3 regions of the Paenibacillus sp. J22FR83 genome follow, and region 2 is predicted to be linked to each of the others. Evidence: riboswitches for the same ligand, from Rfam matches in the RefSeq annotation. Region 2 holds a riboswitch; each other region holds the start of a gene.
The links. Region 2 has a riboswitch for cobalamin ahead of AC58PV_RS31775 (ABC transporter substrate-binding protein). Riboswitches for the same ligand answer to the same signal wherever they lie in the genome.
Positions count from the first base shown of each region.

Region 1: another riboswitch for cobalamin. It lies ahead of AC58PV_RS30160 (S-layer homology domain-containing protein); the one in region 2 lies ahead of AC58PV_RS31775 (ABC transporter substrate-binding protein).
Region 3: another riboswitch for cobalamin. It lies ahead of AC58PV_RS30180 (DUF4430 domain-containing protein); the one in region 2 lies ahead of AC58PV_RS31775 (ABC transporter substrate-binding protein).

Region 1 covers NZ_JCAUAM010000022.1:100,733-108,566, forward strand. The annotation lists gene AC58PV_RS30145 (NUDIX domain-containing protein) at 1-109, opposite strand, end outside; gene metE (5-methyltetrahydropteroyltriglutamate--homocysteine S-methyltransferase) at 482-2,770, opposite strand; gene AC58PV_RS30155 (LysR family transcriptional regulator) at 2,872-3,783, opposite strand; cobalamin riboswitch at 3,932-4,128, shown strand; gene AC58PV_RS30160 (S-layer homology domain-containing protein) at 4,264-5,907, shown strand; gene AC58PV_RS30165 (DUF4430 domain-containing protein) at 5,907-6,827, shown strand; gene AC58PV_RS30170 (energy-coupling factor transporter transmembrane component T) at 6,824-7,714, shown strand; gene AC58PV_RS30175 (ATP-binding cassette domain-containing protein) at 7,687-7,834, shown strand, end outside.
Region 2 covers NZ_JCAUAM010000026.1:31,638-39,471, reverse strand. The annotation lists gene cobU (bifunctional adenosylcobinamide kinase/adenosylcobinamide-phosphate guanylyltransferase) at 173-727, opposite strand; gene cobT (nicotinate-nucleotide--dimethylbenzimidazole phosphoribosyltransferase) at 754-1,860, opposite strand; gene AC58PV_RS31785 (ABC transporter ATP-binding protein) at 1,884-2,660, opposite strand; gene AC58PV_RS31780 (FecCD family ABC transporter permease) at 2,666-3,703, opposite strand; gene AC58PV_RS31775 (ABC transporter substrate-binding protein) at 3,703-4,713, opposite strand; cobalamin riboswitch at 5,017-5,169, opposite strand; gene AC58PV_RS31770 (hypothetical protein) at 5,202-5,729, opposite strand; gene AC58PV_RS31765 (aspartyl-phosphate phosphatase Spo0E family protein) at 5,792-6,049, opposite strand; gene AC58PV_RS31760 (aminotransferase class I/II-fold pyridoxal phosphate-dependent enzyme) at 6,127-7,329, opposite strand; gene AC58PV_RS31755 (Lrp/AsnC family transcriptional regulator) at 7,344-7,834, opposite strand, start outside.
Region 3 covers NZ_JCAUAM010000022.1:113,538-121,371, forward strand. The annotation lists gene AC58PV_RS30180 (DUF4430 domain-containing protein) at 1-3,580, opposite strand, end outside; cobalamin riboswitch at 3,754-3,952, opposite strand; gene AC58PV_RS30185 (hypothetical protein) at 4,087-4,377, opposite strand; gene AC58PV_RS30190 (MBL fold metallo-hydrolase) at 4,675-5,298, opposite strand; gene AC58PV_RS30195 (thioredoxin family protein) at 5,320-5,886, opposite strand; gene uptA (undecaprenyl phosphate transporter UptA) at 5,962-6,561, opposite strand; gene AC58PV_RS30205 (LysR family transcriptional regulator) at 6,913-7,834, opposite strand, start outside.

The DNA.
Region 1 (7,834 bases), on a different contig from region 2:
GACACTCCTTCGATAATAGGATATGTTGATGGGGCAGCGCACCGGCAAACGCATGAAACAACGAACTATTCTGATTATAATCAATGCTGAGGATGAGTTTCTTTTTCACAGGATGCACTCCATTTTCTTGTTTATGTGTTGGGTTTCTTCTCACCTAAATGGAAAATATACAGCTATTTTCGCCATATTCCCCTGAGTATCTAATTTAACTGTAAAATATGCAGGTAAAACTGCCACTTTCTCTCGAATCGGATAAAACAGGTCGATTTAACTGGAGGTTTTCCATCTAATCTTCATTTGATCAGCAATCCCCAAATATAACTGTATAAAATCCATGTATTCCCCCAGAACACCGGTAAATTCTCCAAATGCCCCACATGCCACCGCCCTGTATGCAAAAAAGTATTTGATCCTAGGATCAAATACTTTTTCCAGACGTAACTCAAGGGATATTTCAATGCTAGAGTAAGAATTACTGGTTCTACACTAGAGCAGCATGCTGGTCACGAGCAATTTGCGTCGCCGCTACCATGTTGCGTAAGGAAGCAACCGTTTCTTCGAGTCCGCGCGTTTTCAGACCGCAATCCGGATTGATCCAGAATAGCTTCGGATCAAGTACACGCAGGGCGCGTTCGATCATCGCTGTCATTTCCTCGACACTCGGCACGCGTGGGCTGTGAATATCGTATACGCCTAAGCCAATACCCAGCTTGTAAGTATTCAGCTCGAAGCTATGGATCAATTCACCGTGGCTGCGGGACGTTTCAATGGAAATAACGTCAGCATCCATCGCTTCGATGGAATCGATCATGTCATGGAATTCGCAATAGCACATGTGCGTATGAATTTGTGTTGTGTCTTGCACCGTGCAAGTCGCAATGCGGAAAGCTTTGACCGCCCAAGCCAGATAACCGGCTTGCTCTTCTTCCTTCAGCGGCAAGCCTTCGCGAACCGCAGGCTCATCCACTTGGATCATGCCGATTCCAGCTCCCTCAAGTGCTTCGACTTCTTGTCTAAGCGCATAAGCCAGTTGGTAAGCGATTTGTTCGCGAGAGATATCGTCACGGACGAATGACCAGTTCATGATAGTAATAGGTCCCGTTAACATCCCTTTGACAGGACGGCTAGTGCGAGACTGCGCATACTTCGTTTCTTCAACCGTCATTTCGCCAATGAAGGCAACATCTCCGTAAATGACCGGCGGCTTCACGCAACGGGATCCGTACGATTGGACCCAACCGTACTGCGTAAAGGCAAATCCAGCTAATTTCTCGCCGAAGAACTCAACCATATCCGTCCGCTCGAATTCCCCGTGAACGAGTACATCGATGCCAATCTCCTCTTGCAGCTTGATCCAGATGTCGATTTGTTCTCGAATGAACGTCTCGTACTGTTCATTGCTCCACTCGCCCTTACGCCACAACTGACGCGCCTTGCGCACTTCCGCAGACTGCGGGAAGCTTCCGATCGTCGTTGTCGGGAATAGTGGCAGCTGCCATTTCGCTTGTTGCGCGACATGACGCTCCGCAAAAGGACGGGAACGCTCCGGCTGCTGAACACGAAGCTCTGCAACCTTCTGTCCGACATCGTTGCGGCTGCGCGCTTCCGACTCTTGCAGGGCTTGCAGGGCACGATCGCATGCTTCCAATTCTCCGGCAATCGCTGCAGGGCCTGCGGAAACAGCTTTCGTAAGCAAGACAAGCTCAACCAGTTTCTCATCGGCATAAGCGAGCGCATCTTTCAATACAGCCTCCAGCTTCGTCTCCCGCTCCGTCGATACAGGCACGTGGAGCAAGCTGCTTGACGATTGTACGAGAAGTCGTTCAGCCGGTACAAGCGCAGTAATTTCTTCCAACAACGCCAGCTTCTCACGCAGAGATGCTTTCCAAATACCGCGTCCATCGATGACACCTGCACCTAATACTTTGTCAGCTGGGAATCCGAAGGTTTTCAAAGCTGCCAAGTTTCCTTGAAGGCCATGAACGAAGTCCAGACCAAATCCTTTGACCGGCAAGGAAATAATGTCAACGTAACGATCTACGGATTCAAAATACGTTTGCAAAACAATGTTCAAGCCAGGCACGGCTTCGGCAAACGTTTCATAGATGGTTTTCAGTCTAGCAACATCCCCATCGCTCAACTTCGTGACGAGAATCGGCTCGTCGATTTGTACCCATTGAACGCCTTCTTCTGCAAGTTCTTTAAGAATTTGCACATATAATGGAAGCAACGTGTTCAACCACGTGTCGAACTCCGATGCGCTGAAGCCTTTGGACAGCTTCAAGAATGTCAAAGGACCGACGATAACTGGCTTACCTTCGATACCTAGCTTCTCTTTCGCTTCCCGGTAAGCAATTAGAGGCTTGTTCTCCGTAATGACAGGTGAAGCTCCGTTCAGTTCAGGCACGATATAATGATAATTGGTGTTGAACCATTTGGTCATTTCACTTGCTGTAGCATCTTTCGTTCCTCGGGCAACTCCGTAATACACTGACAAGGGCACTACGCCACCCTTAAAAGCAAACCGCTCAGGAATGATGCCAAACATAGCAGCTGTATCTAGAATATGATCGTAATAGCTGAAATCGTTGACAGGAATAAGGTCAATCCCTTTCTCCTGCTGCTTGCGCAAGTGATTTAAACGAATCTCCTGCAACTGTAATTCAAACTCTGATTCTTCCAGCTTACCTGCCCAGAAAGCCTCGAGTGCCTTCTTCCATTCTCTGTCAGCACCGATACGCGGATATCCTAAACTACTGCTTCTTACCATCGGACAAAACCCCTCTGCAATTTGTTATACAAAAGATAACATAGCAGAGTAGTTATAACGTAACTGGAATAATGTATATCTAGATATAGGAAAAAGCTATATTAAAGCACCATGGGGGCAATGGCTTGTTGAAGGGCTTCTACATAAGCAGTTCCCAGCTTGGATAGCGAGATATGGCTATGGGAAATCCAACCCACATTGATGGTTTCATCACAATCCAGTGGTACAGGGATAATCTCATTGCCATTCAAATCTGAGCTTAAGACCCCGGTTGATATGGTATATCCATTTAAACCGATTAATAAATTGAAAAGCGTCGCCCGGTCATTCACACGGATGCTTTTCTTATGTGACATCGTACTAAGAATTTCTTCGGCAAAATGAAAAGAATTATATTCCCCTTGATCAAAGGATAAATACGGATAGCTCTGCAGCTGGTCAATGGTGACCATGGATTGCTTAGCGAGCGGATTTTTAATGGAGATAAAAATATGCGGTTTGGCGATAAATAAACTATTAAATTGCAGATTTGCGCTTTTCAGCAGCTTGTTTATCACCTTGCCATTGAACTCATTCACGTATAAAATGCCGATCTCGCTCCGCGAGTTTTTGACATCTTCGATGATTTCATATGTTTTGGTTTCACGTAAAGCGAGCTCATATTCCTCCTGCCCATACTCCGCAACCAGACTCACGAATGCATTTACGGCAAAAGCATAATGCTGCGTCGATACAGAAAAATGCTGCGAAGAAGGCTTCGCATTGAGATATCGACTTTCCAGTAACTCCGCCTGTTCGACAACTTGCCGCGCATAACTTAGGAATTCCACACCTTCCTTCGAAAGTGAGATCCCTTTATTGGATCTATCGAAGATCGAGATTTGGAGTTCTTCTTCCAGATCTCGAATCGCATTGGAAAGGCTGGGTTGAGAAATAAACAGCCGTTTCGCTGCTTCATTAATCGACCCGCGGTTCGCGACTTCAATCACATATTTTAATTGCTGTAATGTCATGGCTTCGTCCCTCCCACTGGCATATGAACCAGCGCTTCGTGAATTATGACTATGGTAACACATATTGTGTGAATTGCCGTAAATGGAAGGTCATTTGCTAGTAAACTTCCATAGACAAACAATTCAACTATATATATGATTAAACTAATTAAATAATGGATAGTTAAGGTGCATGCTTACGAACGTAGGTAATGCTTAATTGGGAAGTCTGGTGAAATTCCAGCACGGTCCCGCCACTGTAAATGACGAGCGACTCTAGAAATGGCCACTGGTATAGCTATACTGGGAAGGCGAGAGAAGCGTTGACGCATGAGTCAGGAGACCAGCCTTACTGTGTATTCACAAACTCTACGGATGATAGAGGAGGTGCTTTTTTTCGTTGTCTACGACCCATACTGACATCACAGCCCTTGATTTTTTCCACGCAAGGGCTTTTTTGTATGTTCATCATCCCTATCATTTTTCACTTGGAGGATCACAATGAAACTACCTTATAGGATGTTCACCCTATTCATGGCTCTATTCCTACTGGCAAGCAGTCTAAACATCGTGCCTGTATCCGCTATGCCGAATGCAGCTGTAGACATTGCTGTACAGGATACAGCGCAGTATGTGCTTACGACTGTACAGAAACCGGAAGTTGGTTCTATCGGCGGTGAATGGGCCATTCTTGGCCTTGCTCGCTCCTCCGCTGACGTGCCGCAAAGCTATTACGACGATTATTATAGAGGCGTAGAAACCTACGTGAAAGCGTTGAATGGCAATCTGCATGATAAAAAGTATACCGAATACTCCCGCTTGATTATCGCTTTAACAGCAATTGGCGCGGATCCCAGTAACGTCGGAGGCTATAATTTGCTGAAGCCGCTCGGCGACTTTGACAAGACGATATGGCAAGGGATCAATGGGCCGATATTTGCTTTAATTGCGCTCGACAGCGGCAAGTATACGATACCTGTCAACCCAACGGCCAAGACGCAGGCAACGAGAGAAATGTACATTGACGAAATTCTATCGAATCAGTTAGCAGATGGCGGCTTTGCACTTTCGGGCACGTCGGCTGATCCTGATATTACCGGCATGGCCTTGCAAGCTCTAGCCAACTATCAGAACAATGCGAAAGTCAAAGCAGCAACAGAGAAGGCCATTATACTTCTATCTCGCATACAGGACAATGAAGGCGGGTATGCCAGCTTGGGTGTAAGTACTTCGGAGAGCACCGTGCAGGTATTAATGGCACTATGTGAACTGGGGATTGACCTACACGACAGTCGTTTTGTGAAAAATGGCAAAACCATCGTCGATAATTTACTCTCCTTTTATTCAAAAGGACAAGGATTTCAACATACCACGGATGGCAGCGGAGCAACGGGCATGTCTACAGAGCAGGCCCTCTATGGACTTGTGAATGTCCAACGCATCCTATCAGGTCAGAGCAGCCTCTACAGAATGAACGATGTCAAGTTATCTACTTCATCTACGCATGTAGGCAATTACGGATTAGCCAACAAGAACAAGGATATCAAAGTGATGCCCGTCATCGCTGCGAATCCGTCTTTCTCGGATATTACCGAACATGCGAACAAAACAGCCATTGCATCCCTGGCATCTAGAGGCATTATTAATGGATTGACGGACAATCATTTTGCGCCGAATCAAACAATGACTCGCGCTGAATTTGCAACCATTGTAACCAAAGGTCTCGGCCTTCCTCTGCGAAAACAAACACAATTCCATGATGTCCCTGCTGCAGCATGGTACGCAGACTATGTTGGTACGGCATATTCTTACGGCATCGTAAGCGGAACGTCCGATACCACATTTACGCCAAATAATACGATTACGAGGCAGGAAGCTGCTGTCATGATTGCCAATGCAGGCAAGCTCTCTGGCATGAATACGACGTTAAGCACAAGTGCAATCCGAGATATGCTAGCGCAATTCGGGGATTACACACTCACGGCGGAGTGGTCGAGGAATGCACTGGCTTTTAACTATCGCGAACAGCTATTATCGCAGGATATGCTCAATATTGAGCCTACTCAAACTGTTACACGGGCTGAAATCGCGGAGATGCTTTACCGCCTACTCACTGCAGCACAGTTAATTAAAGAGGCGAGCTAATGCGATTTACTAAAAATAAAGTTATTGCCGCAGCACTTATCCTGGTCGTACTCGTCATTGCCTACCTAAGCAGCGGACAACCGCGGCAACAGGCTATGCCGACGTCTACCATCGCGCTTGAATCTAATAATCCAGCGGTAGCTTCACCTGCTGTGACTGAACCGAGCGCTGAACGGTCGCCAGCGCCCACAACATCACCCGACGCTGCACTTTCAAGTACCGAGACACCAGCGGCAAGTCCGACTGTGGCGTCTCCGCCTGCGTCTGAGGCTGCATCCCCATCTCCACCTGCCTCGACTCAGGCCGTGGAGCCACAGGCTAAGTCGGGTGGGGACGGCAGCCAATTGGATCTACCCAAGGCAACCGCCCCAAGCGCAAGATCAGCTATGCCAATTGACCCTAAGACGGGGAAGGATCCATACCTGACCGAGCCTGTTCCTGAAGGCAAGCCGCTGCCCATAGAGCCGGAGAACGCGAAAACTTCTGACAAACAACTGACAGCTACCCTTTCGGTAAGCTGCTTAACGATACTTAACAACATGAAACTTCTCGATCCGGAGAAGGTCGATCTAGTCCCGAAGGATGGTATGATTTTCAAAGCCCAGCAGGTGACTTTTTATGAGGGAGAGTCCGTGTTTAATGTCCTACAAAGAGAGATGAAGAAGAACAAAATTCATATGGAATTCGTGAATACCCCGATTTATAATTCCGCCTATATCGAAGGGATTAACAACCTATATGAATTTGATTGTGGAGAGCTCTCAGGTTGGATGTACAAAGTGAATGGCTGGTTCCCCAATTATGGTGCGAGCCGCTATCAACTGAAGCAAGGGGATGTCATTGAATGGGTATACACCTGTGATTTGGGACGTGACGTCGGGGACACCTATAATTCAGCAGGCGGTGGTAAGAAGCAATGAGGGATTCCTTTGCAAGCTTCCACCCCTTCGTTAATTTTCTATATTTTACATGCGTCATCCTGTTCTCAATGGTCTTCATGCATCCGATCAGTCTAGTGATTTCCCTGAGCTTTGCCTTTGCTTATTCGATCTATCTCAACGGGAAGAAAGCCATCAAGTTCAACTTTATCTACATGCTTCCTTTCCTTATCATCACCGCGTTAATCAATCCTGCCTTTAATCACGAGGGCGTTACGATACTGATGTATTTGCATAGCGGCAATCCACTGACCCTGGAATCGATTACCTATGGCTTTGGGGCAGCGGCGATGTTCATATCCGTCATCTGCTGGTTTTCTTGCTATAACGCGGTTATGACGTCGGATAAATTCATTTATTTGTTTGGTAAAATAATTCCAGCCCTGTCGCTCATTTTCTCCATGGTGCTGCGCTTTGTGCCTCGTTTTAAGGCTCAGCTCCTCATCGTTTCCAATGCACAAAGGAGCATCGGCAGAGATGTCTCCAATGGCAGCCTTATCCGAAGGATTCAGCATGGCCTACGGATCCTGTCCATCATGGTGACCTGGATGCTTGAAAATGCCATTGAAACGGCCGATTCGATGAAGAGCCGTGGGTACGGGTTGAAAGGAAGATCGGCATTCTCCATCTTCACATGGGATAGCCGTGATCGAACCGCGCTTATCACCCTTCTCGCAACCGCAGGCTACATCTGCATTGGAGCTGCTGCGAAAGCGATGTATTTCCGATACTTTCCTTCTATGCGAAGTACGGGGCTTTCTTTTTACAGTATAAGTGTCTTCATGGCCTATGCATTGCTATGTGCAATACCGCTTATTATCAACATAACGGAGGATAGAAAATGGAAGTCTTTACAATCCGACAATTAACATTCTCCTATCCTGGCTCCCTAGGGCATGCGCTGCATGAGGTATCTATAGCTATAAGGCAAGGCGAGTTTATCACAATTTGCGGTAAATCAGGGTGCGGTAAATCAACGCTCTTACGGC
Region 2 (7,834 bases):
GGATGTGCGGCCACGTTTTAGATATCGTTTTTATCGCAACTCTAAAATCGGACTACTCACGCTTTTACGCACGAAATCCCCGATTTAGATCGGAAATATCGTACTACACTCACCACCAGTTTCTTGCACTCCCATCTATACGAAACCCAAACCACGCAAACATATCCATTCCTTACATATAAGCTCTGCTTTTTAATTCGATCGGGATACCGACCGTAACCAGGAAAACCTCCTGACATACTTCAGCGACACGTTGATTCATCCGTCCAGCCAAATCTCTGAATTGACGGCCAAGCGGATATTCCGGCACAATCCCGTCACCAACTTCATTCGTAACGAAGATGAGTTGTCCACAGTAGGAGGACACGACATTCACAAGCTCGTCAATTTGGTTGGATACGAGTTGAGGTGCATCGCTCTCCTGTTCATAGTAGAGCAGCCAGTTCGTCAGCCATAGGGTTAGGCAGTCGACTAACACCACTGCACCCTCGCTGCTTTCTTGAAGCTGCGTGAGACAGTCTTTCAGCGCATACGGCTCCTCTCGGGTTTCCCAAGGGAATCCCGATTGCAGCCTTTGCTGCTGGTGAAGCCCAACCCGCTCCCTCATTTCCTCATCGTAGATGTGGGAGGTCGCGATATAAATCCCCTGCTTGCCGCGATGCATCGCTAGCTTCTCTGCGAAGGAGCTCTTGCCGCTGCGCGCTCCGCCCGTTACCAGAACCGCCATCGCGTTCCCCTCCGTCTCTCTGTCTGTTACTCCCTCGAAACGCCTGCGCTTTCGAAGGTCGCCATTTCTTTCATGATCTTGCCTGCGGCATCGATCAAGTTGAACGCAAGCACAGCGCCTGTGCCTTCGCCAAGTCGCATATCCATTTGCAGCATCGCTGCGAGGCCAACCGACTCGAGCACCTTCTTGTGTCCCTGCTCCTGCGATAAGTGCGAGGCGAGCATGTAGGACGCGCTCAGCGGAGCTAATCGGCTCGCCACGAGCGCTGCGGTCGACGAGATGAAGCCGTCGACAACGACCGGGCAGCGATGCTTCGCTGCCCCCAGGATCACCCCAACAAGTCCGGCGATCTCCAATCCGCCGACCTTACTCAACACTTCAAGCGCATACTCACCGCTTGAGCCTTCTCCCGCACTTGCACTCGCACTCGCCCCCACTTTCACCCCACGCCCGTGCAACCCATTCACTCTTAGCGCTCTATTCACAACCGATTGCTTATGCAGCCAAGTCGCATCATCAATCCCCGTACCACGGCCTACAGCTAGGCCAGTATCTATGCCTGTCAACGCACACACAATCGCTGCGCTCGCCGTCGTATTGCCAATTCCCATTTCGCCCGTAGCGAAAAGCCGGTACCCTTTTGCCACCAAATCATCAACAATTTCACTGCCTGCTAGAATCGCTTGGGTCGTCTCTTCCAAGGTTAGAGCCGCTTCCTTTGCCATGTTGCGCGTGCCTTTTCTAACTTTGCGAGCAACGAGATTGGGATGCTCCAAATCAGCATTGACCCCCATATCCACACAAACCACATCGGCTCCGGCATGTCTAGCAAGGACATTAACTGCAGCACCGCCATACAAGAAATTGAGTACCATTTGCGGTGTCACAGCCGCTGGGAAGGCACTGATGCCTTCCTCACATACACCATGGTCACCAGCCATGACAATAACTGCTCTTTTTTCAAAAGCCGGTATCACTTCACCTGTAATCCCTGCGACTTGGCGAGCAATATCCTCAAGCTTTCCCAAGCTTCCTTGCGGTTTCGTCAATTGGTCCAAATGATCATTAGCTTGACGAGCAGACGCTTGATTAACGGGTTCAATCCTATCTATCAACTGTTGTAGAGTGTTCATTATCTCCATCCTCCGAACCCAATTTATTTCCCAGGTTGTAACAAAATTTGCGGTACTTCACTAACCGGATGCTTCAGCACAATCGGCTCTGTTCCGTATACGTCAGCTATTTGTGTACTCGTAATAATTTCTGCCGGTGTTCCGATTGCGACGACTCGTCCTTCATGAACGATCATCAATCTCGTGCAATACTGCGCTGCCAGATTCAGGTCATGTAAAACCGCAATCACCGTCAATTCCGACTCCTGCTGCCAAGAACGAATGTAATCCATCATCTGTATCTGATATCCAATATCAAGAAAAGTTGTCGGCTCATCGAGCATGAGCAAGCTTGGTTGCTGTGCCATCACTTTGGCTAGTGCAACGCGTTGACGTTCTCCACCACTCAGACGCTCAATCGTTCGATCAACGAGCCCGTCTAACTCAAGCTTTGTAATAATGGCATCAATAAGACCCTCTGATTCCGCCGAATCTTCTCCAAGCCAATTTTGGAACGGATAGCGCCCCATCTCCACGACTTCACGAACCGTGAAGCCAACCGGGGGCAAAGCATCTTGCTGAAGGACCGCGAGCCATTTAGCAAGCTCTTTGCGCGAATACGAAGATATCGGGTTTCCGTTTACACGCACTTTCCCATGCATCACAGGATCCATGCCTGAGAGAAGTCGAAGCAGGGTAGATTTGCCGCTGCCATTTGGACCAATGATCCCAAAAAACTCTCCCTGCCCAACCTCAAAGCTCATATTATTCAGCACTTGTTGCTCTCGAAAGCTCTGATAAAGCCCCTCGACTCCAATCATCGTAATCAACCTCTCAACGTTTTCTTATCTTTATGGAGTAGATAGGCAAAAAATGGCGCACCCAGAAACGCCGTAACCACGCCGAGAGGAATTTCCGTAGGACTCAGGATTGTTCGGGCCAATGTATCTGCCCATAACACATAAATCCCGCCTCCGATCGCCGATAAAGGAATAATTAAGCGATAATCCGGCCCCACCAACAGCCGTACTAAATGCGGCACAATTAATCCTACAAAGCCAATAACCCCCGCCACAGACACAGCCGCCGCCGTGATCAAAGTGGAAGCAATCAATACGATCAGTTTCGTACGCTCGACATGAACTCCGAGATGCGCAGCTTGGCGCTCTCCTAGTACCAGTAGATTCAACGATCTCGCATAGCTTAGCAGAATCACGATCCCTATTACGAGATAGGGTAAAATCATATACGTATATGACCATCCGCGCATCGATAGACTACCCATTAGCCAGAAAAGAATTTCATTAATCGTTTGATTCGATATCGCGACTAGAAACGATACAAACGCACCTAAAAATGCTTGCATGACAACACCGGATAGGATCAACGTTTCCATCTTCAACTTCCCATCAATCATGGCCAGCCTCAAGACTAAGAATAAGGAAATAAGGCCAGTTGCGAAAGCTACAATAGGGATCGACCATTGCCCGAACCAGGCGAATTGCAGCCCGAAATAAATAAGAAATGCTGCACCAACAGATGCTCCTGAAGATACACCGAGAGAGTAGGGGTCGGCTAGCGGATTGCGCAAAACGCCTTGAAATCCAGCGCCAGCTATGGAAAGTACGGCTCCTACAAGTATACCTAATAACAAGCGAGGGATTCTTACTTTATTGATGATCTGTTCCGAAGATTGCGGCCAGTTCACTTCAATGTGACTACCTATCCAAGGAAGATGCTTCGCCAGTATCCCCACAATATGTGTAATAGGGAGTTGAGCCGACCCAATGGATAAACTCACCACAATAGAAAGAAGAAGGAGTATAACTCCCACTCCTCCCCCAAGCATTAATTTTCTTTTCATTATTTCACCAATTCAGGATAGATTCCTTTCGCTATTTCCAGCAGCCCCTCCGTCAATCTAGGACCCGGACGGCTTACGGAATTCTGGTCAAGACCGACCACGCGTTTATTTTTCACCGCATCAATGGCATCCCAGCCTCCGCGTGAACGAATAATTTCCTCTAGCGGCTTTTTACTTTTAAAATCGACAATACCATTGGCGAATAAGATGACATTCGGATTTTGCTGAATGATCTTCTCTTCACTGATCTCATACCAGCCAGCTTTATCCGCAGCCACGTTAATCCCCCCAGATAGGGTAATCAACTCATCCATGAACACGCCGCTTCCCACGGTCCAACCTGGTGCAAACTCGATGTATACTTTTTTCTTGTTCTCCTGCTTCACGTCTTTCACGGCATCAACAACCTTCTGACGATCCGCTTTCATTTTGGCAACGACTTTTTCGGCTTGTTCTTGATGATCCGTAATTTGTCCGAATGTAAGAATATTGTTCATAGCATCATCTAACGTTTTGGGATCAACTTTGAATACGTTAATATTCACCTTACGTAGGTTCTCAACAGTTGTAGCATCCATGGAAACACCCGTGAAGACAACATTCGCATTCGTAGCTATGACAGCCTCCGTGTTTGGCTTCGTAATGCTGCCTAGCTTGGGCTTCGATTTGGCGCTATCTGGATAATCATCAAAATCCGACACTCCGACAATATTTGCTTCGAGTCCAATCGCAAACAGCGTTTCTGTCTCTGATGGTGACACGGAAGCAATTCGCTCTGGCGCTTTGTCGAATGTGAACTCTTTACCTGTCGCATCTTTGACTTTCAACGGATAGGTCGTTTTCTTCGCAGTTACTGGAGCTGCCGATGCTACTGGAGCCTTCGTCCCCGCACCACCTAATTTCGATGGATCTGTAATTTCCGTTTCCTTCTTCGCACATGCAGCTAACGAAATCGCGGTAGCAACCGCTAATGTAAGAATAAGTCCTCTTTTGAAATTGCTCTGTTTCATCACTTAAACCCTCTTTTCATTATTTTGGCTCTATAGCCAAGGGAGAATAACTGGATTTTCTACATCTAATTTTACTCAACATGTACCATTTGACGATTTTCACCTGAAATAACAGGAGATAATCCAGTTAATCATTCCCACTTGGCCAAGAGCCCTGTGGTTGGCGCCGAAGCGTGTGTTCACTTTCCAAATAAAAAATCCCCTTTGTTCACTAGGAACGAAGGAGACGATAAATCGCGGTATTGGGCAGCTCACATTCAATCGCTGCTTCCTGATTTAACGCGATCCTTTTCCTCGAAGGATGTTGTATCGGCACGATAGGCAGGTATCCTGACTCTCCAGACTTTCGCAAGACTGAATTACAGTGGCGGGACCGTGCCGGATTTGAACCGGCTTCCCCTTAACTAGTAAGGTTCCAATTGGAAATCTACTAGTACCTATAGTTGCATATTATACGTTCAAGCTATTTGTCGATTCAAGTTGCGCTCTTATTTCTGTGCAATAATTTGGAGAACTTTCATAGCCTCGTCCATTTTCGGAGCATTCTGAGGAATGAAAGCGAATAATCCTTTACCTTCAAAGCCTTGTTCTTTCATCCATTTATTCCCATTAAGTGGAATGCCATACAAGTGCTTCTCCGCGGCCTTACCTTCTTCTTTGATCTCGATAACCCCATCTGGATAATCCTTAGGATTGATGACGTTATCCAATGAGACAAATCCCGCCTGATTGCTCAAACCTTTGAACTGTTCTTCTCCCAAGATGAAGATGCCATTACCACCAGCAGCAAGCTCAACAATCATTTTTTCCAATGAAAAAATTGGAGATGTATTCAGCTTCACAGTAGGAACTTCGCCTACCTTGGATTTCAAAGATACTTCCAATTTCTCCGCTGCTTCACTCGGAAACCCGTTAGGTCCCATCATAAATACGGATACATCTGCCTTCGGTCCGCCACAAGCTGTAAGCATCAAAATCATTCCCAGCATAACAACGAATAACCATTTTGCTTTCATGTGTATGTAATTCCCTCCGTCAATACTCTCTCTTTGTCGGTAGTCGTCAGAAAAGTCGGTTTTCACCGACTTTTCTTTCCTGCTGTCATATATTCGTTTATTTTGTGGTCCAACATCGTACTTAGTTCAACAACCGCATCAGATGTCATTTCTTGACCTTCCATGACCATCTGTTCCATTTTACGCCTCAACGAATGAATCTCTTCTTCAAGTAGAGCTAGGGAATTTTGCTTCTTGGCATTTCTGGTCAGCCAGCGCTGTCCGAAATCTTGCTCTCGAATTTGAAATTGCTTCTGAAAGTTAGTAAGCTGATATTCCATAAAAGCCACGCTCATCCCTCCTTACTCTTAGAATACCAGTTTTCGTCTCCTATGAACATATGAATTTATAAAGAATATTATAATTTCCTCAAGAAATTACCGATTCTCTCTAAGGCTTCATTCAGTTGGGAAACACTATAAGCGTAAGAGCATCGTAGAAAGCCTTCGCCACCTAATCCAAACACATCGCCCGGCACAGCTGCAACCTTAGATTCGTACAATAAACGTTGCGCGAATTCATCAGATGTTAATCCTGTAGCCACGATACTTGGGAACGCATAGAAAGCACCTTGCGGTTCATGACATTCTAGTCCGACTTCACGGAAGCCTTTGACAATCAATCTTCTCCGTTGATTATAGGACTCAATCATCCGATCTTTCTCTTCCAGTCCATTCGTCAACGCTTCATGTGCAGCGACTTGCCCCATAACTGGTGCGCACATCACCGTGTATTGGTGAATTTTAGTCATAGCGGAAATCAACTCTCTGTGACCACAAGCATACCCCATCCGCCATCCAGTCATTGCGAAAGCTTTAGAGAATCCACTAACAAGGATCGTCCGATCCTGCATCCCAGGCACTGCTGCGAAGCTCACGTGTTTCTGACCGTACGTCAATTCTGCATAAATTTCATCGGAAATAACGATCAGATCATGCTCTTCTACAACTTTAGCAATCGGCAGCCAATCTTCGTAGCTCATGATACCGCCCGTTGGATTGCTTGGGTAGCACAGAATGAGAACTTTGGAACGTGGCGTAATCGCATCGCGAAGTGCCTTTTCAGTCAGCTTGAATTGGTCCTTCGCAAATGTTTCGATCCCCACTGGCACACCACCACTTATAGCCGTGATTGGTGAGTACGAAATATAACAAGGCTCAGGAATTAGAATCTCATCCCCAGGTGTAATCAGGGAACGCAGCGCTAAATCAATAGCTTCACTGCCGCCTACCGTGACGAGCACCTCGTTCGTAGGCTCATATTTCACTTTAAAAGAAGTATACAAATAGTTCGCAATCGCTTCGCGAAGCTCAGGAATACCGGAGTTTGGCGTATATTTCGTTCTGCCCCGCTCCAATGAATGTACAGCAGCTTCACGAACGTGCCATGGTGTCGAAAAGTCAGGTTCACCAACGCCCAAGGAGATAATGTCCTCTTTACTATTGCTTACGAGATCAAAAAACTTCCGAATCCCCGACGGCTTCATTTCACGCACCGCAGGAGCCAGATAGTCTTTCATTGATTTTTTGCTAGATTGCATTGTAGTCTCATCCTTAATCATAGCGCTACCTCTCCTTATGGTGAAACAAGCATACGGTGATCATCTTCCTGATCTTCGAAAATAATGCCGTCTTGTTTATATTTTTTCAAAATAAAATTCGTTTTCGTAGAAAGCACACGGTCGATGGGCGATAACTTGTTGGAAACAAATGAAGCCACCTGTTTAAGTGAGTTCCCTTCAATCTCCACGAGCAAATCATACGCGCCTGACATGAGATAAACCGATTTGACTTCCGGATATAAGTAGATCCGTTCCGCAATCGCATCAAACCCGCGTCCGCGTTCCGGTGTAATTTGAACTTCAATCAGGGCGGTAACCTTTTCGTCAGCTACTTTACTCCAGTTTACGACTGTCGCATATTTGACGATGACCTTATCCGCTTCCATCTCGCTTATCGCTCGCGCAACTTCGGCCTCCGCCGTTCCTAACATGGTGGCGATCAGATCCGCGCTCCTGCGGGCGTCTTCCTTTAGTAAATCGAGAATTTTAAGCTTCAAAGTATCCA
Region 3 (7,834 bases), on a different contig from region 2:
CATCGGAAGCTTTTAAAATAATCTGATCGCTTGTGCCTTGGTAAGAAGTAAGCCATTTATTCCCTCTATGGATAGCAAAATCCCATGAACCGTAATCTTCATCCCCATAGAAGCTGGAATGTATCCCTGCAATATTTAAATCAAGCGTGCCCCATTTTACTTCTTTCTTTACTTCAACACCTTTAGCAGTAGCTAAAGAATCAAGTGCTTGCAAAGGAGTAGCTGCCGTGACAGTCCCTTCAGCAATCCGGCCTTCTGGCCCCTCAACTCTAATGCTCACAGGTGATGAAGATACCTGATCCAAGCCAGGCAATGGTTTAGTTAAATCATATAATCTTTCATCTTTGCCTTCTTTATATAACTTGTACGCTGCTAATGCTTGGAGAGCCTGTTCTGTCGCCATACCATTGGATCGCATCTCCGTGGAGTGCGAGAAGCTTCCATCCGCTAAACGGAATTGAAATAATTTATCAAGTAGATTTACACCGTTTTTCGTATACTTAGCATTCGTTGGATCGATTTGATTGGACGTAAGAGCAATAATAGCTTGTGATACGCTCTCACTGCTATCCACACCCCAGGAAAGGTAACCGCCGTTTGATTCCTGATGTTGGGACAGCCAATTTATTGTTTTGGTAATCGTATTCGCACTCAACAATGCTTGATTGTCTACGTAAGGTGCAAGTGCTGTTAATACCATCGCCGTAATATCGGGGTCACTCGCCCCACTACTCAAGGCAAAGCCTCCATCTGCATGCTGTCTGGAGATGATTTCATTTATGAGTAATTCTCTGGTCCATGTAGCGTCTTGTGGTACCGAATAATTCTTGGAGTCAAGTGCTAATAATGCGAACACTACGCCGTTAATGCCTTGGTCGGTCACTTTGTTGCTGTTGTACAATTTAGCAATTAAATTGATACCTGAGACATTCGTAGCATCGCCACTCGCAACAGTAATGCCTAGAATTGTACGCTCTAAATCGGTAACTAACGAGAAATCACCTTGGCTATACGTTACGTTGTTTTGCAATTTATGATAGTACGTTTCGGGAAGCTTGTGTCCTGTTCTTGCTAAACCAATGGCAGTCCATTCTGAACTTATGCCACTTGCTTTCGATGTGAAATAATTGGAGGCAGCATCAATGGCAGTCTGAATTTCAACAGGCGATGGATTGCCACCGGAAGGACCGTCTGTACCACCACCAGGTGTTGTTGGATTCTCTAATTCGAAATTATCCGTATAACGCAGAACAATATCCGCATTTTTGGTCAAAATATAACTAGCTATACCTACATTGGGATCAACACCATCAACGGAGTACAACCATCCGCTTTTCGGTCCACCATCGAACTCCCCTAAATCTTTGACTTTCGAAATATAGCTCCCGCCATTACCTTCGTAATGAATCCCGGCCTCAGTTAAGACTTTGAATATTACATAAGCAGCGGTTTTCCCTGACTCCACTTGAATAGTTGTTTTCGGTAAGGAAACATCTTTCCCTACAGCTACCGCACTATGTCCATTTAATGTAAATGAGACTGAAATGGTTTGTTGCTCAGGTGGAGAAGTTGTTGTAACCAAACTCTGAAATGCTGAAGTCAGTTTGGATAGGGCACTAGTAGCGTGATATTGAATTGCATAGTTATTCGCCGCTACTTCTTTGGCAAGCGTCAAACTTTTTTGAAACGCTGACCAACTTACTTCTGTGTAAGTCCCCTGTGTTACATCTTTCAATTCATTGATTTTTAAATTTAGTGCCGTTTTATCTGCAAGTTCAGTAATATCTTCTTCGTAATCATCTGTGTAGACTAACGTAATGATATCCGAGCTCTTTAACACGTAGTCAGCAACACCTACATCAGCAAATTGGCCATTGACTAGGTACATCCAACTGCTTTTCGGCCCACCATCTCCATTTGCCAAACCACCGATACTCGTAATGAAATTGCCACTTGTATTTATAACGTTCAAATGACTCGTTAATTTATTGATCGCATAGGCAGCGGTTTTTCCCTCTTCTACTTGCGTATCCGCCTTGGCTAAGGTAACTGATTTGCCCGCTATGGCGCTATACCCGCTGATGCTAACGGAAACTGTTAGTTGTTGCGGTGTTTCTGGAGGAGCATTGATTTGTAAGCCCTGAACTGCGGCTAGTAAGTCAGATAAGGCGACATCTACTTGATCTTGTAAGGCAGTTGGATTCGCAGAGATCAATTTGGCGGCTGCCAAACTGTTTTGCAACGCTTGCCAGCTTGCGTCCGTATGGTTGCCTTTTTGCATGTTATCAACATGCGTGATCTCCGCATTTAAGGATGATTTATTAACTTCTTCGAGTCCTTTGCGGATGCTTAAATAGTATATTTTCGGTGTATTAAGCCCATCTTGCGCAATAACTCTAACGATTTTGGGCGTTGTCTCACTCAATGTGATTTCTTTATCAATTAGCGTTCCTGTCGTACCGCTTTTATTATTAATAAAGATATTTGAAGCTGTTCCATTAGCCGTTAGTTTAATCTTATCTGCGTTAATGAGAATATCGTTATACTCATACACACCTGCAGTTACGGTAACTTGCTTCGTTGCTGAGGAATCTGCGCCTGTCCCTGACAAAACGATGTTTGAAAGATCTGCAGTTTCACTAACTGAACTATTAGCTGTGACTCTTTGCAAGGAAGTAATTTCAGCGCCGATTTCTCCTAATGCACCACCATCCATTTGGACGGCATTAAACACTCTAACGTAACTTATGCTGTTCAAGCTGACAGGCTTACCTAAGCTGTCAACTGCCCAACTAATATCTATGGGATCACCTTTGGTTGGTGACGTTAAATAAGGATTTACAGGTACATCATAGGGTGCATTGCCGTTGGCATGCGTATCCGGATATCCGAACGCGTTTTTCTTTACATTAATTTTCACACCTGTATAAGTTTGAGACAGATTGTTAAAACCTATCGGTGCACTGGGATAATTAGCTGGTATCGGATAATAGGCATGCTTATGATAAGTGTTAGTATAAACATTCCCACTAACAGATTTATTGTCAGTCCAAGGTATTTTTACACCATTTGCAGTGGTAAATTCGGGTTCAGGATTGGTATATGTAACTTGGTAATCCCAAATCGTACTATCCTCATAATGTTCGGATCCTGCAATGTAATACCATGGGCCTGGATTGCCTGTCCCATCATCCTGTGCAACAGCGACACCTGCCGGTTCTTCATTGCCAGAGAAAGCATTCCCGAACACTGTAAAATCAACCCCATATGGGTTCAGTGAACTATTTTGGATAGGTTCATCAAATTTAAATACGATGCTTCCACCAAATGCTCCCAAAGAAACACCAGCAGACCCAGGCGCATTCGTCCATTTGGCGTTTATATCGCCAGTGCCCCCCCAACCCGCTTCATTCGTGAATTGGCCTGGTGCTGGGAGCCATTCTAGGATTGAACTAGGCCCAGTACTTGCAGCTGCAACTACCTGTTTATTGGTTCCAAATAAGAAACCAAGTGAAGAAAATAAAAGCATAAAAGACATAATAAGTGCAATAACTCGTTTTGGTGCATAACGATAACTCATTTTCCCATTCCTCTTTCCCTTATTAAATTGCATAAAGGGGTACAAAAAAAGCCACCCTCAACTACTAGGGTGACTTCAACTTTAATCAGGACATACATACTTCACACAACACAAATAAGCCTTATGTGAGCAGCATACGCTTAGTAACTAATCCCCACCCCCAAGGAATTAGAAACATCCAATAAATAAAGGCAGGTCTCCTGGCTTATGCGTCATCGCTTCTCTTCGCCTTCCCAATCTCGTAAACAAGACAGTGGCATATGAAAGAGTTACTCTGCAAGTACAGTGGTGGGACCGCGTCGGCTTCTACCGAACTTCCCTTTTAAGCAAGCATCTATATAGTATGCTTACACCCTTATTTAGAACATATGAAATTATCAAAGCAAACTTATGTTACCCCCTTTTAATAGTTTTGTCTACTTAAAACAAAAAAGGCACCCCACCAAGACCTCTGAGCCCGGCGGGATTACCTTTCTTATTACTTGAACAGTAGGTAGGTAATTGGATTAATATTTACAAATGCTGCGCGTAATGATAACTAGCAAAATGAAAAGGACTAGAATGCTAGCAGCTGAATTGTTCTTCGGAGGACAAGCGACTGCTTGCGTATGAACTGGTTTCGGGAAAACAAATTCAGTTTGTTGGTAGGACGCGTGCAGGTGAATATTATTGTGCATCGGTTGTTGCATGATTGGCGCTGGCGCTGGAAGCGGAGTAGGCGTCGGCATTGGCATTGGCATCGGGGTTGGCATTGGCATTGGTTGCATTGGGTAATTCGGAACTTTTACATATTCCATGAGAAGAGCACCTCCTTGGTATTTTCCCTATCGGGACTTGCACAAGCATACGGTTTAACTTAAAGGTTATTGTTTAAGTTGGGTGAATAGCTTACAACATCAGTCTATGGGGGAGCACCTACGTTGCACACGGTAAATACCCAGTTTATAAATAAATTGGGTGGGTGTCATGGGCGAACGAGCATAAGCAGGAAGCTACTTTCACCCCGGGTTAGTCGATCTTTTCGACTATTTCCCCAAGCCCCATCAAACACAAAAAGGGCCGCCCCCACAACAGCGGGAGCAGCCCTTCCATTTTTACACGTATGGATTATTCTCACGTTCAAAGCCAATCGTCGTCTTCGTGCCATGCCCGGAGTAGACGATGACTTCGTCATCCAGCAGGAACAGTTTGTCCTGAATGGAATCCAGCAAGGTATTGTTGTCTCCACCGAGCAAGTCGGTACGACCAACAGATAGTTTAAACAACACATCACCGCTGAACAGGTGATTGTCATACAAGAAGCTCACACTGCCTGGTGAGTGGCCAGGCGTATGGAATACCTTGAGCTTAATGCCAAGGAACTCCAGCACTTGCCCCTCATCCAGAGCGAATTCCGCTGGATCCGTTACAATCGGAGCGCCGAGATCAGGCCAGCGTGCGGAGCCGTTCTTCTTCGGATTCGTCAGCCAATCGGCTTCCAGGTCATGAATATACACCGGACAGCCCTTGAGCTTACGAATCTCGTCAACGCCGCCGATGTGATCGAAATGCGCATGCGTCAGCAAGATCGCCACGATATCCATGTCGGCAATTTTCTTAATCAGCGACTTCGGATTCATACCGGGATCGATAATAATGCCTTGATTCGTCTCTGGATTCGACAGTAAGTACGCATTTGTCTGAACCGGACCCAGAACGAAGGATTGAATGTTGATCATCGTGATGCCACCTTCACCTTTTTAGAACGATTCGATCAATGAACGAAGTTCCTTCACAATAACAGCATGGTATCCGTTACCTTCGCCATATTGACGACCCATTTCGGCTCTGGCTACTTGAATTTTTTCGTTATAATCAGCCGCATCGCGATCTGGATTATCTTTCTTGAATTGTGTCATAACCGCTTGCACGTTCTTCGGACGAGGTCCCCAGTGTCCAAGCGAGAAGCCGCCAGTATCCGTGAATACGACGATTGGAATCCCACGTCCGCCGCCTGTCAGGAACTGGTCAATCACATCATAGTTTTGTTCAATAATCAGCACTTCCGTAGGAACGCCGCTATCTTCCAAAGCCTTGAAAACGACAGGAACGTTGCGAACTACATCGCCACACCAGTCAGCAGCAATAATCAAGCAGCGAAGATCATCGCGATTATTCAGGGACTCGAAATATTCTTTATCCTCTTCATTGTCCCAGGCAAAACCATCGTAATACGCCAAAAATTGCTCTTTATTTTTCTCCATACTCTCGATAAACTGTTTCGGCTTCAGGCCCGTACCTAACTTACTAGCAAGATTTGCACCCATCGTTATCATCCTCCCAGGATCATCCTATTTCTCACTCATTGTAACAAAAGCAAACGAATCCGCCAAATCTACTTGCTAGACTTTCGTTTTTCTTTTGAGATAAAATTGATAGCCCGCATACAGAATCGTCAGCACGACCGCAGCGATAATTAATGGTTTAATATAAGGCCCTGCGTATTCGCCGATCGTCTCCCAATTGTCCTTCAGCTTCATGCCTAGATAAATATACAAGAACGAGTAAGGAACTAACGCTAATCCCGTGTACAAAGTGAACTTGCCTAATGGCATTTTGGCCATTCCACCTGGCAGCGAGATCGCATGACGTACGATTGGAATAAATCTCGCTGTAAAAATCATCCCTGTACCATACCGGTTAAACCAGCTTTCCGCTACATCGATATGATGCTTACTGATCAGCAGGTATTTGCCATATCTCTCTAGAAAAGGTCTGCCCCCGTAGCGTCCGATCCAGTACAAAACAACCTGAGCCAACGTCCCCCCAACGACCGCGCACACCATGCCGCCCACGAAGTTAATTTGACCTTTGGATACGAGATACCCTGCGTAGGCTAACAGCAATTCGTTCGGAATGACTTCCAACATGAGTCCAAGGAAAATCCCCCAGTACCCCAGGCCTTCCAAATATACCAAAACATTTTGAATCAACTCATGCATACGTAACCCTCTCTTCGCTTCGCTTTCCATTACATTTGCTACTTAGCTGGAAAACATACATTTAATTGGACCGATAGGATCAAAAGAAAGAGAATAACTGGATTTTATCCATCTAAAATCGCCCATTCTTCTCAAAATCACCTAAACTCAGCCAAATAACTGGATATTTTCCATGTATGCTACTTTTTCATTGGTAATCCTCATAATTAGCTGTAGTTTTTCCTGTTAAAAGCCTAGGAGGAGGCGCCATACTTCCCTATGAGGTATGAGATCGAATCTAACCTGAACATGCTGCCTTATTCTAAACCCTGAATTTTCTAATCTCACCCACATTCTATCATAGACAGGCCGCTATCCTCTACTTGTATGCAACTCATCGTTGAAATACGCCAATATGTGCAATTTGCATGCTTCCACGGGTGCGCTGAGCTCTTTGCCTACGCGATGAATCAGCCCGTGTTCTAACGGAATCGCTGGCTCCGACTCAACACGAAGCAGCTTACCCGCTTCAAGCTCCTTCTGCACCGAAGTGACAGGCAGCAAGGAAAGGCCCATGCCGCACATCATCGTCTGTTTGAGCATTTCCGTGCTGTCGAAGGCCATTTCGGTAAACGTAGCGAGCCCTTTGTCCGCTAGTACCTGAGAAGCCAAAGATTGATAAATGCAGCGGCTGCCGAAGCCGATGACCTGTGTCTGCGCGATCGCTTCCCAGCCCTCCAGCCCGATGCGCTTCACGAGTGACGGAGCCCCGACCCACACCAATTCATCCGCGAGCAGCGGGATAAAAGTGAGATTGCGCACCTTGGGATCGCGCGGCACAATGCCTAAATCCACGCGGTATGCCGATACCTCCTGGATAATGTCGCGTTGAAAGCCCGTTTCCAGCTGCAGCTGGATCTGTGGAAACCGCTCGAACAACGTAGGCAGCATCATCGGCAGATGCGGTACGCAGAATGATTCCAGCGCACGCAGGCGCACTACGCCCTTGGGTTCCTGCAAGCCCATCAGCTTCTCCTGCAGAGATTCGCCCAACTGCAAGAATCGGTAAGCGAACGGCGCCACCTCGCGACCCGCCGCTGTCAATTCAACCCCGCGCGGCAACCGCGTGAAAAGCGCCTGTCCCAGGGTTTGCTCCAACTGCAGAATATGCGTCGTAACCGTGGACTGCACATAACCAAGCTTAAGTGCCGCTTTGCTGAAGCTCTTCTCCTCCATCACCGTAACGAAGGTTTTCATGCTTCTGCCATCCATCTGTTCCAACATGAGCAACACA